DNA from 3 places in the Ideonella sp. sgz306126 genome. Region 2 is predicted to be linked to each of the others. Evidence: predicted binding sites of a transcription regulator. Region 2 holds the regulator's gene; each other region holds the start of a gene.
What was found. Region 2 encodes FNR, which switches genes on or off when oxygen is low (the NO sensors DNR and NnrR bind a similar motif). Its sites were predicted from a motif close to TTGATNNNNATCAA; they were not measured.

Region 1: the regulator FNR is predicted to act here: its motif matches at 4,467-4,480, upstream of AC0N04_RS01520 (iron-sulfur cluster assembly protein).
Region 3: the regulator FNR is predicted to act here: its motif matches at 3,645-3,658, upstream of AC0N04_RS03430 (HypC/HybG/HupF family hydrogenase formation chaperone).

The regions. Positions count from the first base shown of each region.
Region 1 is NZ_JBVYWP010000001.1:328,795-334,630, reverse strand. It holds gene AC0N04_RS01545 (nitroreductase family protein) at 1-301, shown strand, start outside; gene AC0N04_RS01540 (hypothetical protein) at 336-476, opposite strand; gene AC0N04_RS01535 (GGDEF domain-containing protein) at 619-2,391, shown strand; gene AC0N04_RS01530 (DUF2145 domain-containing protein) at 2,410-3,351, opposite strand; gene AC0N04_RS01525 (hypothetical protein) at 3,396-3,869, opposite strand; gene AC0N04_RS01520 (iron-sulfur cluster assembly protein) at 3,928-4,209, opposite strand; gene AC0N04_RS01515 (acyl-CoA dehydrogenase family protein) at 4,545-5,807, shown strand.
Region 2 is NZ_JBVYWP010000004.1:400,939-406,774, forward strand. It holds gene dusA (tRNA dihydrouridine(20/20a) synthase DusA) at 1-865, opposite strand, end outside; gene ylqF (ribosome biogenesis GTPase YlqF) at 880-1,797, opposite strand; gene AC0N04_RS14265 (sulfite exporter TauE/SafE family protein) at 1,912-2,607, opposite strand; gene hemN (oxygen-independent coproporphyrinogen III oxidase) at 2,610-4,019, opposite strand; gene fnr (fumarate/nitrate reduction transcriptional regulator Fnr) at 4,180-4,914, shown strand; gene AC0N04_RS14280 (hypothetical protein) at 4,987-5,229, opposite strand; gene AC0N04_RS14285 (nitrogen fixation protein FixH) at 5,310-5,585, opposite strand; gene ccoG (cytochrome c oxidase accessory protein CcoG) at 5,606-5,836, opposite strand, start outside.
Region 3 is NZ_JBVYWP010000001.1:745,151-750,986, forward strand. It holds gene AC0N04_RS03415 (ATP-dependent helicase) at 1-496, shown strand, start outside; gene sppA (signal peptide peptidase SppA) at 529-2,391, opposite strand; gene AC0N04_RS03425 (YkgJ family cysteine cluster protein) at 2,496-3,284, shown strand; gene AC0N04_RS03430 (HypC/HybG/HupF family hydrogenase formation chaperone) at 3,291-3,557, opposite strand; gene AC0N04_RS03435 (hydrogenase maturation protease) at 3,726-4,193, shown strand; gene AC0N04_RS03440 (hydrogenase expression/formation C-terminal domain-containing protein) at 4,178-4,606, shown strand; gene AC0N04_RS03445 (hydrogenase small subunit) at 4,599-5,672, shown strand; gene AC0N04_RS03450 (nitrate reductase) at 5,676-5,836, shown strand, end outside.

The DNA.
Region 1 (5,836 bases), on a different contig from region 2:
GCGCGGCCCGGTGCTGCTGCTGGCAGTGGCCGATCTGCGGGCCGAGGATCCCGAGGTGCCCGCGGTCGAGCGGCTGATCTCGCTGGGCTGCGCGATTCAGAACCTGCTGCTGGCGGCCCGCGCGCGCGGCTGGGGCAGCGGCCTGTCCAGCGGTCGCGCGCTGTCGAGTCCGGTGCTTCGCGAGGCGTTCGGCATCGCCGACGGGGAACAGGCGGTGTGCTTCGTCACCCTGGGCACGGTGCGCAACGGCAAACCGATCGGGCTGCGCCCCGCGGTGGACGACATCGCCCGCTGGGTCTGATCGCGCGGCGGCGGCCCAGCCACCCGCCGCAGGTTCACTTTTTCTTCTTGCTGCGGTCCGGCACCACGGTGGTGATAGTGGGGGTGACGGCGCCGGGCGAGACCGGCTTGCCCGGCGAGCTGTCCTTCTTGGGCTTCTTGGCTTCCTTGTTGCTGCGTTGTTCACCCTTGGCCATGGCCGTCTCCTTGTTGCGGTGGCGAGAAGGGCATTGTCGGTGCAGTGAGGGGGCGCGCAGCACGAGGGCTCGCGTTTCGGCGCGCACGCCCTCAGAATCATGGCTCTTGCAGCACGCCGGCTGGCCGGAGGGAGTTGTTTGCATGGCCCGAGCGCGGAAGCCGCCCAGCGTCGGCAGGCTGGACTTGTCGCCGACACTGGCGACGCCTGGCGCCGAAGCCGGCACCGGTCTGCCCGAGCAACTCCTGCAGCACGCGCCCATCGGCATCGCGGTGATCGACGGCGAAGGACGCTATGTCAGTGTGAATCCGGCCTACTGCGCGATGTACGGCTGGGATCGCGAGCAGATGCTGGGCCGGCGCTTCACGATGGTGTTCGCGCCGGACCTCCACGAACAGGTGCTGGCCCGGCACCGGGATTTCCTCGAACGAGGCGGAGAACTCAAGGGCGAATGGGAGGTGCTGCGCCGCGATGGGGCGCCGCTCAGCGTCATCACGGAATCCGTGTGCGTTCCGGGTCTGTCCGGGCGGCCCATGCGCTTGGTCTACGTGATGGACATCACACCGCTGAAGCAGGCCCAGGCGGCGATGCAGGCCAGCGAGGCGCTGATGCGCGACCTGGCGGCTTCGCTGCCGGGCGTGCTGTTCCGCTTCGTGACTCACCCGGCGCGGACCTGGCGATTCACCTACCTGAGCCCCGGCCTGCGCCGTCTCTACGGCATCGAACCCGAGCAGGGCTGCGCCGACAACCGGGCGCTCTGGTCCGCGATCTCGCCCGCCGACCGCGAGGCGCATGATGCCAGCCTGCGGCGGGCGGTGGAGCGCACCGAGCGCTGGGAGCATGAATTCCGCATCCGCACCGTGGCCGACGACATCCGCTGGGTCCATGCCCAGGCGCAGCCCCAGCCCGGCACGGACGGCGAGGTGGTGTGGACCGGCGTGCTCAGCGACATCTCCGAACGCCGGCGCATCGAGGCCGAGCTGCAGGACCGCGAGGAAACCTACCGGACCTTGTTCGAGACGGTGCCGCAAGGCGTGGTCTACCACGACATGTCGGGGCGGATCACCGCGGCCAATCCGGCGGCGCTGCGCATCCTGGACCTGACGCTGGACCAGTTGCAGGGGCGCAGCCCGTTCGACCCGCGCTGGCGGGCCGTGCGCGAGGACGGCAGCGACCTGCCAGGCGACCAGCATCCAGCGATGGTCGCGCTGCGCACCGGCCGGGAGATCCGCAACATCCTGATGGGCGTGGTGACCGACCTGCGCGACCCGGCCGACGATGGCAGCACCCGGCAGGTGTGGATCGTCGTCAGCGCCACCCCGGTCTATCGCGGTGCCCAACTGCACCAAGTCTACACCAGCTTCGAGGACGTGACGGACCGGGTTCAGCTCAGCCGCGAACTCCAGCGCCAGGCCACCACCGACGAGCTGACCGGCCTCGCCAACCGGCGCAGCCTGATGCACCAGCTGGCCCAGGCGCTGGAGCGCGTCCGGCGCCACCCGGAAGCCCGCTGCAGCGTGCTGGCGGTGGACCTGGACCATTTCAAGCGCATCAACGACCAGTGGGGCCACGCGGCCGGCGACGCGATGCTGCGCCATGTCACGGCCTTGATGCAGCAGCAGGCCCGCCAGATCGACCTGGTGGCACGCAGCGGCGGAGAGGAATTCGTGATCCTGCTGCCGGACACCCAGATCGACGAAGCGCTGGCGCTGGCGCGCCGGCTGCGGACGCTGTTGGAGTTGTCGGTGCTGAACCACGAGGGGCGGGACCTGGCGATCACCGCCAGCATCGGCGTCAGCGCGGTGAGCGCCGGTGACGCCGGCATCGACGAGGTGCTGGTGCGGGCCGACCGCGCGCTGTACGAGGTGAAATCGGCCGGCCGCAACGGCGTGGGCGTCGCCTGGCCGAAGATCTGACGGAACGGCCTGCGCGGGTCAGCGCGCGGCCGACGTGCCGGCGGGCAGCGGAGGGTCGAGCAGGCTCACCACGCGGTCGCCGGGACTCGCCTGGCAACCCGGACCGAGCGGGGTCCATCCGGTGTGGATCACGACCTGGCGCTGGTCATGGCAGAACTCGATGCGCTGCGTGGCGGGCCAGCGCTCGTGCACGAAGGCCTGGACACTGGCCGGCATGCTGACCCGGTAGGTGGCCTGGGCGAGATCCTCGGGCGGGTGGTCGTCGGCGTGCACCCAGGGAATGAAGGCGCCCAGGCCCAGCCATGCGCCGGCGTGGATGTCGGTGGGTCGGTAACGATGCGCCTGCAACCAGTGTTGGGCGAGGGCTCGGGACGAACTCGCTGGCGCGCCGAGGTCCTCACGCGCCGCGGCCGGCGCCGCGCCCCAGGCCCAAGCCAGCAGCTCGACCGTCCACTGGTTGCAGTTCTGGTAGCGCAGGCTGAACGGGTAGGCGTTGGCGCTGTAGCGCGGGTCGAGCAAGGCCAGTGCTTGGCGCGTGTCCAGCGCGGTCTGCGCCAGCGCGGCAGCCGGCTCCGGAGGCAGCAGCAGCGCCCACACATAGCCCAGATCGGCGTCGTCGGCGCCGAGCACGAAGCCGGCCAGGCCCTGGTCGTAGAGGCGAGACTGGTGCGCATCGCAGGCGTAGTACAGCTGACGCACCGACCACGGCGTGCGGTCGCCGTCGCGCAGGCTGACCCCGGTGTGCGAGTAGCGCAGACCGAAACGTCGCAGGTCCAGCCCGGATCGGGCGAGCAGCGCGACGCGCTGGCCGGAGGCGTCGAGCTCGCTGCGGATCACAGCCGCGAAGCGCAGCAGACGGTCCTGCTGAACCGCGTCGTGGGTCGGCTGGCCGTCGCAGAAGGCCAATGAGGCCGCTCGGGCGCTGCCGACCAGGCTCAGCCCGGTGATGCAGGCCAGCATCAGGCCAGCCGGGCGGCGGCTCCACCGGGGGACGTCGGGCCGCGTCAAAGGGTGACGGCGTGGCTCGGCAGTTCGCGCAGGGAGGCGTCGTCCAGCAGCAGGTAGAAGGCGCGCTGGGTGTCGGCTTGCGCGAACTCGACGCCATACGGCCGCAGGTGGGCCGTGATCAGCTGGCCCGCCGCCAGATGCTGCTGCACGGCGACCGTCTGGGGCAGTTCGAGGTAGATCATCCCATCGCCCGGCCGGGTCCCGGTCGCGGCCTGGGCTTGCAGGCTCAGGCGCAACTGGCCTGGCTGGTCCGGCGCGGTCGCCAGTTCGACGACGCGATAGTTCCCTTCGGCCACCGGCCGCTCGCCCGACGAGGCATTGCTGGAGCCCTGCACCGAATTCGACAGGCTGCCGACCGATTCCGAGATCTGGCTGGACGCCGAGGACGCCAGACTTTCGGCCGCCGCCGGCAGGGCCACGGCGCAGAGCAGCATCAGGCCGGCGGGAAGGGTGGCGAGTGGTGAGGGCATGACGGTACCTGCGGCAGGGGGGGATGGCGCGGATCTTAGCGCTGCCGTTCGCAGCGTTTCAATCGGCGAAGCGGACGTAGATGTCGGTGTCGGGCAGCACCTGGCGCAGCGTCTGGAAGGCCGTGTCGGCCAGCTGCATGCCGCAACCATGGCGGGTGATGTCCAACTGCAGCTCGGCTTCGCCATCGCCCAGCCGCAGCGCGCGCACCAGCGAGTTCACCGGCGTCGACGCGGGCACGCCGTCGCCGGTCGCCGGGGCCAGCGCCTGCGCCAGCGAGACCAGCACCTGCTGCAGTTGCTCGGGCGGACCGCTGAGCGACGGAGCGAGGCAGGGCGACATGCCCGCGGGACGGCAGGCTGGCCCGCCGGCGTCGTGGCTGTGGCAGCTGCCGCAGTTCGGCGCCGAGGACGGGGCTTGGATGGGGATGGTGGGGTGGGTCACAGGGCCTAAGTGTGCATGGTCTGGCGCGCCGTGGCGACCCGATCACGCTGGCCGAGTTGAAAATCCTCGTGACCGACGCCGCGGGCGCGGTCGGTCGGAGGGCACTGTGCCGGGGCCGTCATCCCTGTGCGCGAGCGCCACAGCCCGGATCCGGCTTGACCCAGATCAGCCTCGTGCGGCGGGGCGGAGCGGGCCCCCTCGCTGCTGCCCCGGTTTGGGAGCAGACTGCGGCGATGGATTTCGAGGCCTCTGCACGGAGCCAGGATGGGCAAGCGCGCCTGCGGCGTTTCATGGACGACCTGGTGCTGCCGAGCCTGCCCGAGTGGCACCGCTGGGAAGACGCGGGCGTCTTCCCGCTGGACTTGATGGAAGGGCTCAAGCGGCAGGCCCGCGAGGCCGGCCTGTGGAACCTGTTCCTGCCGTCGCTGACACCGCATCAGCCTGGCACCCGGATGAGCCATCTGGATTACGCGCCGCTGGCCGAGATCATGGGCCGGGTGCCGTGGAGCGCCGAGGTCTTCAACTGCAACGCGCCGGACAGCGGCAACATCGAGTTGCTGCAGATGTTCGCCTCGCCCGAGCAGGTGCGGCAGTGGCTGGATCCGTTGCTGGACGGGAGCATCCGCTCGTGCTTCGCCATGAGCGAGCCCGATACCGCGTCGTCGGACCCGACCCAGCTGATGACGCGCATCGTCCGCGACGGCGACGACTACCTGCTCAACGGCCGCAAATGGTTCATCACCGGCGCGGCCCACCCGCTGTGCCGGCTGGCGGTGGTGATGGGCGTGTCCGATGCGTCGCCGGTGGCCGAGTCGCACGCGCGGCATTCGCTGTTGCTGGTGCCGATGGACGCGCCCGGCGTGAGCGTCGAACGCAATCCGCCGGTGATGAACCACCAGGCGCTGGAAGGCCATTGCGAGCTGGTGTTCCGCAACGTACGCGTGCCGGCACATCAGCGCCTGGGCGCCGAAGGCGCGGGTTTTTCGATGGCGCAGGCCCGGCTGGGGCCGGGCCGGGTGCATCACGCGATGCGCAGCCTGGGCCAGTGCGAGCTGGCACTCGAGTTGATGTGCGAGCGGGCGCTGGAGCGCAATGCCTTCGGAGGCCGCATCGGCGATTTCTCGAACGTGCAGGACTGGATCGCCCACAGCCGGGTCGAGATCGACCAGGCCCGCTGGCTGGTGCTGCACGCCGCCTGGCGCATGGACCGCGACGGCAACGCCGCGGCCCGCCACGACGTGGCGGCGGTGAAGCTGGTCACGGCGCAGATGCAGACCCGGGTGCTGGATCGCGCCATGCAGGTCTTCGGCGCGATGGGCCTGACGCCCGACACGCCGCTCGCGCGTCTGTGGAGCTGGGGCCGGGCGCTGCGCTTTCTCGATGGTCCCGACGAGGTCCACCTGCGCAGCATCGCCCGCCATGAGCTGGCGCTGGCCAAAACCCGCCGCGGCGCGCTGGCGCCCTGGCTGCGCCGCTGGATGCCGCCGCCGGGCTGAGCGTGGCGGCCGGCGCCGGTGCCGTGTCC
Region 2 (5,836 bases):
CCAGCATATGGCGGGCGATGTGCGCCCAGGGAACCTGGGCCCGCTCGAACTCGCGGGCCATGTAGGCCACCATCGCCTCCTCGACCGCCTCGCGCGACCGCGCCGGAGCCTGCGTTGCGCCGAAGAAGCGCGAGTCCCAGTCAGCCATCGACCAGGGATTGTGATAAGCCTCGCGACCGACCATCACGCCGTCCACCCGGGACAGGTGCTCGGCGATCTGATCGGCAGCCGCGATGCCGCCATTGACGACGATGGTCAGATCCGGAAAGTCGCGCTTGAGTTGCGCGGCCACCTCGTAGCGCAGCGGCGGGATCTCGCGATTCTCCTTCGGGCTCAGGCCTTTCAGCCAGGCGCTGCGGGCGTGAACGATGAAGACCTCGCACCCCGCCCGCGCGACCGTGCCGACGAAATCGCGGACGAAGCCGTAACTCTCGGACTGGTCCACGCCGATACGGTGCTTGACCGTCACCGGGATCGACACGGCGTCGCGCATCGCCTTCACGCCATCGGCCACCAGGGCCGGCTCATTCATCAGGCAGGCACCGAAGGCACCGCGCTGCACCCGCTCGCTGGGACAGCCGCAGTTGAGATTGACTTCGTCGTAGCCCCAGCGTTCGGCCAGCTTGGCGCAGGACGCCAGCTCGGCCGGCTCGCTACCGCCCAGTTGCAGCGCCAGCGGATGCTCCTCGGGATTGAAATCGAGGTGCCGGCCCTGGTCTCCGTGCAGCAAGGCGCCGGTGGTGACCATTTCGGTGTAAAGCCGGGCGTGCCGGGTCAGCAGACGGTGGAAATAGCGGCAGTGGCGATCCGTCCAATCGAGCATCGGAGCGACCGACAGGCGCCAGGGGGAGCGAGCGGTGTTCATCGGGGAAGGAGCCATCATGTGCCTCGCACGACGCGCTTGGAACGGCGTTCCGGACGCTGGGCCTGCGCCGCTTCGGCCGCCGTCTGCCACGCGGCGAATTCCATCGGTGTCTCCAAGGTGATGCGCCCCATCGCCCCGGAGCGGAAATCGTTGAGGACGATCTCGGCCGCCTTTTGGAGATGAATGCGCCCGCCCGATTGCATCGCGCCACGCTGGCGGCCGATCGCTTCCAGCAAGGCTTCGGGCACCAGGGCCGCCGCGCCACTCACGCGGTAGCGGGCTTCGAGTCGGTCGGCAGCGTGGCGCTGCAGGGACTCCAGCAGTGCCAGAGCCACTTCTTCCTCGTCGTAGGCGTTCTTGCCCACCGCGCCGCTGGCGGCAAGGTGGTAGCCACCTTGCTCGACGCTGAGCTTGGGCCACAGCATGCCCGGGGTGTCGAACAGGATCACGTCGCTGGCCAGCGCAATGCGCTGTTCGTTCTTCGTGACGCCGGCCTCGTCGCCGGTCTTGGCCGACTTCTTGCCGACCAAGGTGTTGATCAGCGTCGATTTGCCGACGTTCGGAATGCCGCAGATCAGCACCCGCAGCGGCTTGGCCATGCCGCCACGCAGCGGGGCCAGGTCACGGCAGGCGACGACCAGTTTCTGAGCCGGGGCGGTTTCGCCGGCATCCAGCGCGAGTGCACGGGTTTCCGGCAAGGCATTGAAATGTGCCAGCCACAGGGCCGTGCTGGCCGGATCGGCCAGATCTTGCTTGTTGAGCAGCTTCAACGCCGGCTTGCCCTGGGTCAGCGACGCCAGCAAGGGGTTGGAACTGGACCCGGGCAAGCGCGCGTCCAGCAGTTCGATCACCACGTCGACGCCCTGCTTCATGCGCTCGGCAATCGCCTTGCGCGTGGCATGCATGTGGCCGGGAAACCATTGAACGGACATCGGGAAGGCGCGCTGCGCGGCAAGAACAGTCCGCCATTGTCGCCGCAGCGTGGGCTGGCACGCCTCGGACGCGTCTCAAAGGGGTGCGGCCTTCTTCGGGAACCGCGGAGGGGTTCAGGTCGCGCAATAGGCCGCGACGCGCATCCACACGTCGTGGCCCAAGGCCCAGGCCGATGCACCGGCCAACGCCGCGCCCGACAAGCGAATGATCAGCACGGTGGCCCGCCCGCCCCCGCCACGCCACCGCATCCACAACGCCGACCCGCCGGCCAGCGCGAAGGACGAGGCCACCGCAAAGGCAGCCATCACCGAGGCGCCTGCCCAGGGCCCATTGGCCAGGGCGGCGACCATCAAGGCCGACTGCAGCAGGCCGCACGGCCATGCGAACCAGACACTCCCGATGGCGGCAGCGCCGACGGGACCCCGCATGCGTTGCCAGCCGTTGCCATCCGGCGCACCCAGGTGACGGTCCGTGCGGCCCAAGCTCTCAAGCCACTCCGGTTGCCGACCCTTCCAGAGCAACCACAGGCCCAGGCCCAGGGCGGCCATGTGCGCCAGGACCCAGAGCGGGCGCAGAGCGGGACTCCACTGCCCGAGTCGCGCCAGCAGCGATACGCTGGAAGCCACCACCGCCCCCGCGGCGGCATAGCCCAGCACGCGCCCCAGATGAAAGGCCCAGGCAGCGAGAAGGGGGCGCGAGCGCCCGCAGGCGCGAACCGCCGCGGTGCTTGCGGTACCGCACATCGCCACGCAATGCACCGACCCGGCCAGCCCCATCAGCAGCGCGCTGAAGATCAGGGTGAAGTTCACCCTCAGATGATGCGCGAAAACCGCTCGCGAACGCGATCCGCCTGCAAATGCTTGTCAAAAACCATGGCGATGGCCCGCACGAAGAACCAGCCCTGCGCCGTGACCTGCACGGCGCCGGCGTCCAGCGTGACCAGACCCATCTCGACATAGGGCTTGAGTTGCTCAAGTTCGTTGCGGAAGTACTCGGGCACCTTGATCAGGTGGGCAAGTTCTATCGATTCGAACTCCAGGCGGCCCTGGCACATGATCGCCATGATGACGGCGCGTCGCAGCAGGTCGTCGCGGGTCAGCGCCAAGCCTCGCACGATCGCAAACTGCCCTTGCCGCAACGCGTCGTAATACTCCGGCAGGGTCTTGGCGTTCTGGCTGTACGTCGCCCCCATGCGGCCGATGGACGACACCCCCAGCCCGATCAGGTCGCAATCGGGTTGCGTGCTGTAGCCCTGGAAGTTCCGGTGCAGTCGCCCTTGGCGCTTGGCCGCCGCCAGCGAGTCGCCCTGCAGCGCGAAATGGTCCATGCCGATGTAGGTGTAGCCATGGGAGAGAAAACCGGCGATCGCCCCGGACAGCATCGCGATACGATGGTCCGGCGGGGGCAATTGACTCGCATCGATGCGGCGCTGCGGCTTGAAGCGCTGCGGCAGGTGTGCGTACGAATACAAGGCGATGCGATCGGGTCGGAGTTCGCTGATCTGCGCCACGGTGCGGGCGAAGGAGGTCGGGGTCTGCTTCGGCAAGCCGTAGATCAGGTCGGCATTGATCGACTCGAACCCCAGTTCGCGAGCCGCGTGCATCAGATCGCGGATGCTCTCGAAGGACTGGACCCGATGGACTGCCTTCTGGACTTCGGGATCGAAATCCTGCACCCCGAAGCTGATCCGGTTGAAGCCCATCTTCCGCAAAGCCGCCAAGCGCAACGGCGAAGCGGTGCGAGGATCCACCTCGATCGAGATCTCGGCACCGGGTGCGACGCGAAAGGCCTGTTGCAGCCGCTCCATCAGTCCGGACAACTCGGCATCGCTCAGAAACGTCGGTGTCCCGCCCCCGAAGTGAATTTGCGACACCACCTGCTGGTCGCCCAGCACCTTCTCGTGAAGCCCGATCTCGATGTCGAGCGCGCTCAGATACTCGGCGGCGCGGTCATGGTGTTTGGTAATGACCTTGTTGCAGGCGCAGTAATAGCAGACCGACTCACAGAACGGGATGTGGACATAGATCGACAGCGGCTGCTTGCCCCCGACCTGGGCGCCTTCGCTGCGCTGCGTCAGCGCGCGCTGGTAATCGCCCGCTGTGAAGGCCTCCACAAAGCGATCTGCGGTCGGGTAGGAGGTGTAGCGGGGCCCGGGAACGTCAAAACGCTCCAGCAAGTCTGTGGGCAACCCGATCGGTGGTGCGGAGGCAACAAGTTCCATGGCGCGATGGTGCCAAAGTGGGGGGGCTGAGCCTTGATGTGTCTCAAGGCAGCTGGCGTTTGCGTGCCGGGAAAGACCCTGCCTCGCACGTTGTTTGAATCCTGCGACGCCGCGTGCGTGGGGCTGCCGCAAACTTTCCCCTCAAGCGATAATCGTCATCATGACTGATTCGCTGCGTGTGAAGCCTGAGGCCTTCAAGGTGGCCTGTTCCAGTTGCAACCTGCGGGAGCTGTGCTTGCCCGTGGGCTTGGGCAGGAACGATTTGGACCGGCTGGATGATCTGGTCGCAACCCGCAAGACCGTCGCCAGAGGCGATACGCTGTTCCACTCGGGGGATCCGTTCCAATCGCTGTATGCGGTCCGGACCGGCTTCTTCAAGACCTGCGTGTCGTCGGAGGACGGACGCGATCAGGTCACCGGGTTTCAGATGGCAGGCGAATTGCTGGGCCTGGACGGCATCAGCAACGACCGGCATTCCTGCGATGCGGTAGCGCTGGAAGACTCTCAGGTCTGCGTTATCCCCTACAGCCAGTTGGAGGATTTGTCGCGTGAGTTCACCGACCTCCAGCACCAATTCCACAAGATCATGAGTCGCGAGATCGTGCGCGACCACGGCGTGATGCTGTTGTTGGGCAGCATGCGTGCCGAGGAGCGGCTGGCGGCGTTCTTGTTGAATCTCACGCAACGCCTAGAAGCGCGAGGCTTTTCGGCCTCTTCGTTGATTCTGAGGATGACCCGCGAAGAGATCGGCAGCTACCTCGGCTTGAAATTGGAAACCGTCAGCCGAACCTTCTCGAAGTTTCAGGAAGATGGCTTTCTCGAAGTCAAGCAGCGCCATATCCGCATCGTTGATCAGGCCGGACTGCAGCAACTGGTCAACGGCGCGAACTGCTGACACAGACCGGACTGGATTCTGGCAGTCCGTCCGGCCCTGGCGCCGGTATCGAAGGCAAGCGAGCAGCGCTTGCTAGAGTTGAGGGGCACGCTCCTCGAAGCTGTCGGGCGGACAGGTCACCAGCAATTGCGTCAACGCGCTCGCGGTCGAGATGATCAGCCAGAAGGCGAAGAACGCAAGCGTGTAGACGGCCGTTGAACTCCACTCGATCATGGCACCGCCGAACCATTGGAGCGTGTGCGGGTCGACGACGGAAAACACCAGCATTTCCATCACTCCGGCCATCAGGAACGATGGCCACAGAACGCACAGCAAGCGTATTCCGAAGCTCGATCTGCCGACTTTCATTCAAGTCCCCCTTCCATGTCCCTGCCCGCGATGGGGGAGACCTGCATTCAGTGCTTGGATACCACGGCGTGGTTGCGTGCAAGTTCCGCCGGGGTCTGCGAATCGGTTCCGGCCTTGATGGCCGATGGCGGGGGGCCCACATCGTCGTGCAACAGCACGGGGTCCTGGCCATGCCAGGCGACGTATCCGCTGATCAAGGCGGCGATGACCACCGAGAGCGGGCCGCTGATGACCATCCACACCATCCCATAAGTCCACCATGGGCGTTGACTCTCGATGGACTCGGATCTGCTGGCAACAGGGGAAACCTGGGTATTCGACATCGTGTCAATCTCCGATTCGTTCAGCGAGGTACCAGGAAGGTGGATTTCTCCGAGACCGTCGCAGGCGTGCCATCCGTCCCCGAGGCGAGGCGCTCGACATTGAAGTGGATCTCGTGCACCCCGGACCCAACCTGCTGGCTCGATTCAAAGGGAATGCGAACTTCCAGCGTGATCCAATGGGCTTCCGCGGGCCCGACCAGAATATCTGCACTGTTGGTACGGCCGTCATCTCCCGCCACCGTGATGCCAGG
Region 3 (5,836 bases), on a different contig from region 2:
CGAGATCGCGCAGGATGGCGACGGCACCGAAAGCGAGCGCAAGAGCCTGCTCGACGTGGCCCAGACGATCAGCGTGATCCTCAGCCTGGCCGAGCGTGGCGACGAGCAGGACATGGTGACGCTGACGACGCTGCATGCCTCCAAGGGCCTGGAGTGGCCGCACGTGGTGCTGGCCGGCGTCAACGAAGGCATCCTGCCGTTCAAGTCCGAAGGCGAGGACATGACGCCGGAGCGCCTCGAAGAAGAGCGCCGGCTGATGTACGTGGGCATCACCCGCGCCCGCAGCTCGCTGGTCGTCAGCACGCTGCGCCGGCGCAAGAAGGGCCGCGAGACCGTGGCCGGCGTGCCCAGCCGCTTCATCGGCGAGATGAAGCTGCACGAAGCCGACGGCCAGGAAGATCCGCGCGAAAAACTCAAGCGGCTGCGCGCCGACATGGCCGCCCGCGTCGCCGCCAAGCCGCCGATCGAGCCCGGCATGGAAGGCACGGTGCGCTGAGCGCGGCGCCGAACGGCGCCGCGCTCAGCGGGTCACGGCGCCGTGCAGAGGCAATGCGTCAGCGCCATGAAGGGCCGACGCTGCCCCCCCATCTCGGCCAGCCAGCCCAGGTCGTGCTGGACCTGCAGGCCGACGCGCACCGGCACCGCCGCCGGCATCACCTTCAGGTCGAACTGCCGGGCCAGCAGGTCGGCCGCTTCGGTCTGCAGCGACTCCAGCAGGCGCTCGACGCGCCCCGGCTCGGCCTCCACATAGGTGACCCGGTAGCCGGCCGGCAGCTTGGCCAGCTTGGCGGCCGCCTTCAGCGCGTCGCCGTAGCTGCCCAGCGTGTCCACCAGGCCGCGGTCCTTGGCCTGCGCGCCGGTCCAGACGCGGCCCTGGCCCACCGCATCGATGCGATCGGCCGTGGTTTTGCGGGCCTGCGCGACGCGGCCGGTGAAGTCGGCATAGGTGTGGTTGATCAGCGACTGCATCATCGCCTCGTAGCGCGGGTCCAGCGCGCGGCGCGGGTCGCCGGCATTGCCCAGCCAGGTGGTGGCGCTGCCCTCGGCGTGCACGCCCAGCTTGTCCAGCGCCTTCTCGCCGGTGGGCAGCAGCGCGAACACGCCGATCGAGCCGGTGACGGTGGCCGGGTCGGCGAGCACCTGATCGGACGCCGTCGCGATCCAGTACCCGCCCGAGGCCGCGACGTCGCCCATCGACACCACGACCGGCTTGCCGGCCTTGCGGGTCAGCTCCAGCTCGCGGCGGATCAGCTCGGCACCGAAGGCACTGCCGCCGGGCGAATTGACGCGCAACACCAGCGCCTTGATGTGATCGTCCTCGCGCGCCTGACGGATGAGTGCCGCGGTCGACAAGCCGCCCACGGTGCCGGACGGTGCCGAGCCGTCGACGATCTCGCCCTCGGCGACGATCACTCCCACCTCGTCGGCGCCGGCGCCGTCCGGTGCCGGCAGGCGGCCGAGGTAGTCGTCGAACGAGATCCGGCGGTAGCCGTGGCCCTGGTCGGACTTGGCGCCATGCTCGAGCAGCACCGCATCCAGTTCGTCAGCGCTCTTCAGGCCATCGACGAGGTGGGCCGTCAGTGCGGCCTGCGCCGCGTTGCCGCCGGCCTGTGCGAGCAAGGTGTCGGCATGGTCGATGTAGGCCGTCACCGCCCCTGCCGGCAGCTTGCGGGCCGACTCGACCCCCGACAGATAGGTGGCCCACAGGCCATTGTTGAGGTAGGCCTGGGCTTCGCTCGCCGCGTCGGACGGGCTGTTGGCGATGTAGGGCTCGGCGAAGCTCTTGTAGATGCCGACCCGGATCAGGTGCGCGGTGATGCCCAGCTTGTCCAGCGCATCGCGGTAGTAGTTGCGCAACTGGCCGTAGCCGCGGAAATACACCATGCCCATCGGGTGCATCAGCACCTGGGTGGCGTGGGCGGCCAGGAAATACTGGCGCTGGTCGTAGCTCGACGCCCAGGCCACCACCGGCTTGCCGGTGGCCTTGAAGCGGTCGATCGCCGCCGCCACTTCGCGCAAGGTGGGCAGGCCGGCCCCTTCGAAATTGTCCAGCTCCAGCACCGCCTGGCTGATGTCCGGGTCCTTGGCCGCATGGTCCAGCACCGCCAGCACGTCGCGCAGCAGCATCAGCCGCGGGCCATCGCCCTGGGTCTGCTCCAGCACCGAATCCTTCAGGCTGCCCTTGCGCTGCTCGGCGATCTGGCCGGAGAGATCGAGCACCAGCGTGGTCTTGCGCTGCAAGGGCTCGGGGTGCGACTTCAGCGCCGCCGCCACCGCCAGCACCACGATCAGCAGGAACAGCAAATTGAAGACCAGGCGGCGGCTGGCATCGACCCACCCCCACAAACGAACCAGCCAACGCCACGGCGCCGGCGAACGCGACTCGGACATGCATCACCCTTGAGCGGCACCACCGGGTCCCGCCAGCGCCCATTGTCGACGACCTTGGAGGTTCATCGCCCGGACCACCCGCGGCCGGTGGCGAAGGGTGAGGCATGATCGCCGCCGTGAACCTGGATTTCGATTGCACCCAGTGCGCCCGCTGCTGCCAGCGCCTGCGCCTTCCGTTGACCCTGGCCGAGGCGCTGCGCTGGCTGGCCGACGGCCACCCGGTGCAGGTGCTGTGCGAAGCCCTGCCCTGGCCGGCCGAGCCGCCCGCCGACGACGTGGCCGCGGCCCACAAGCGGCGCCGCTCCTTCGCTGCCCACAGTGGCTCGCTGCCGGTGCGGGTGGTGGTGGTGCTGGCGGTGTCGCTCGAAGGCGCCTGCCCTTATCTGCGCGCCGACGGGGCCTGCGGCCAGTACGCGACCCGCCCGCTGGTGTGCCGGATCTACCCGGCCGAAGTCCACCCGCTGCTGGCGCTGGAGCCGGCCCACAAGGCCTGTCCACCCGAAGCCTGGGCGCCGGGACGAACTCCGCTGCTGCGCGGCGGGACACTGGTGGACGAGCGGGTCGAGGCCTGGGTGCGCCAGTCGCGCGACGCCGACGCGGCCAGCGTCGGCGCCAAGCAACGCCTGTGCGCGCTGCTGGGGCTGCAGGACGCCGCGATGGCCAACGACGGCTGGGTGATCCATGACCCCGACCCCGACGTGCTGCAGGCGGCGCTGATGTCGCTGGTGCGGCCCGGCGCCGCCGCCGAGGCGCCGGTTGAACCGACCAACTGGCGCCTGGTGTCGAACCAGCGCGAAACGCTGCAAATCCTGAACGAGATCGGTGCGAGCGCCGTGTTCAGCGACGCCGGCCTTCCCGGCGACGCCGTCTTCCAGCCGCTGCGGCCGGCCTGAATCGCATCACGTCGCCCCGCGGCCGACGCCGGCATCGGTCGCGCCCTCCGGCGCGAGCGCCAGCATCTGGTCGTAGAGCGCCCAGGCCTCCCGGGCCGCCTCGGCCGACACCTTCTGGACCACGTTGCCGAGGTGGATCATCACCATGTCGCCCGGCACCACGGTCTCGTGCTGCAGCAGGAACAGACTGGCGAGGCGCTCCACGCCCCGCGCCTCGCAGCGCACCGCCAGCCCGTCCACGGCCAGCACGCGCATCGGAATCGCCAGGCACATCGCGCCGCCTCCCTCCGGAGGTCGCCACGCGCCGACGGCCGCAGCCCCCCTAAGGACATCATAGGCCCCGGTTGGGCTGCCGGTTGTTTGACGAATGTCAACCACGCAGCCTGTCAAGGTCCCTACTGTCGCCCCAGGCTCCGACCCTCGGGGCTGGGCGAGGCACGCATGCCGGATTTCGATGACATCCTGGTGCTGGGTCTGGGCAACCGCCTGCTGGGCGATGACGCCGCCGGCCCGCTGGCGGTGGACGCGCTGGCGCCCCGGCCGGGCGTCCGGTTCCAGGACGGCGGCACGATCGGCCTGAGCCTGCTGCCGCAGATCGAGCGTGCGCGCGCGTTCATCGCGGTCGACGCGGCCACGTTCGGTGCGGCGCCCGGCACGGTGCGCGTCTTCGAGGGCGAGGCCATGGACGCCCAGCTCGGCGGGCGCAAGCGCAGTGCGCACGAAGTGGCCTTGTTCGACCTGATGGCGGCCGCCGCGCTGTGCGGCCACCTGCCGGCGCGCCGCGCGCTGGTGGCGGTCGAGCCGGCCAGCACCGCGCTCGCGCTGGCGCCGTCCCCGGCGGTGGCCGCGGCGATCGGCCCCTTGTGCCACGCGGTCGACGAGGTGCTTGCGCGATGGACCCGCTGCTGACCCCGCCGGCCATCCCGCCAGCGCCAGGCCCCGGCGTGGTCTGGGCCGTGCTGAACGAGGTGGCGCGCCTGCTCGCGCTGCTGGCCCGCGATCCGCTGTTCAGCGAGGCGATCGACCTGCAAAGCCTGCCGCTGGGCGAGCCCGAACGCGATCGTTTGCGCCGGCAACTGGGGCGGGGCGAGGTCGAGGTGCGGCTGGACCTCGCCGGCCCGAGCGAGGTCAGCGAGACCGCTTACGCCGGGGTCTGGTGGCTGCGTCACGCCGACGGCCAGGACCACACCGTGGCGGAGCAGATCGTGGTGGCGCGGGTGCCCGAGCTGCTGCTCGCCCACCCGCTCGACATCGGCGAGGCAGCCCGCCGCCTGGCGGACGATGTTGCGGCGGCAAGCCGCCAGGAGACGGCCCATGGCTGAGGTGAAGACACTGGGCGACCTGCTGCGCGAGCAGGGCGTGTCGCGACGGGTGTTTCTGAAGTACGCCAGCTACCTCGGTTCGCTGATGGCCTTGCCGCCCTCGGCCGCCGGCGCGATCGCCGAGGGGCTTGCGCAGGCCCGCCGCCAGGCCGTCATCTGGCTGTCCTTCCAGGAATGCACCGGCTGCACCGAATCGCTGACCCGGTCGTTCAGCCCCAGCCTCGAGGAGCTGATCTTCGACTTCATCTCGCTGGACTACCACCACACCTTGCAGGCGGCCTCCGGCGAGGCGGCCGAGAACGCGCGCCGCCGGTCGATGCGCGAGAACGAGGGCAAGTACATCGTCGTCGTCGACGGCTCGGTCCCGACGGCCGACGGCGGCGTCTACTCGATGATCGCCGGCCAGACCAACCTGGCGCTGTTGTCCGAGACGGTGCAGCACGCCGCCGCGGTGGTGGCCGTGGGCACCTGCGCGGCGTTCGGAGGCCTGCCCGGCGCCGACCCGAACCCGACCGGCGCGGTGCCGATCTCCACGCTGGTCTCGGGCAAGCCGCTGATCAACATCCCCGGCTGCCCGCCGATGCCGCAGGCGATGGCCGGCACGCTGGCCCACCTGCTGGCGTTCGGCAAGCTGCCCGAGCTGGACGCGCTGAACCGGCCGCGCGCGTTCTTCGGCGAAACCATCCACGACCGCTGTTATCGGCGCCCGTTCTACGAGCGCGGCCTGTTCGCCAAGCGCTTCGACGACGACGGCGCGCGCGAGGGCTGGTGCCTGTACGAGCTGGGCTGCAAGGGCCCGGTGACCTACAACGCCTGTGCGTCGCTGAAGTGGAACGGCGGCGTGTCGTTCCCGATCCAGTCGGGCCACGGTTGCATCGGCTGCTCCGAACCCCGGTTCTGGGACCGGGGTGGCCTGTACCGCCCGCTGTCTACCGGCACCACCGATGCCCGCAAGGTCATCAGCATCGCGGCGGTGGCGGGGGTCGCGCTGGGCGCCGGCGCGGCGGCGCTGGCGCGCGGGCGCCGTGCGGGCCGCGACCTGCCCGCTGCCCCTCCGAAGGAGTAAGCCATGAACCTGCTCGATTTCGCGCGCGGCCCGGCGCTGACCTTCGCCGGCGCGGTGTTCGTGCTGGGCACGCTGTGGCGACTGGCCGGCGTGCTGCTGCTGCCGCGCCTGCGCGACCTGTCGCCCCCCCGGGAAGGGGCGCCGGCGCCGTGGTGGGGTGCCTT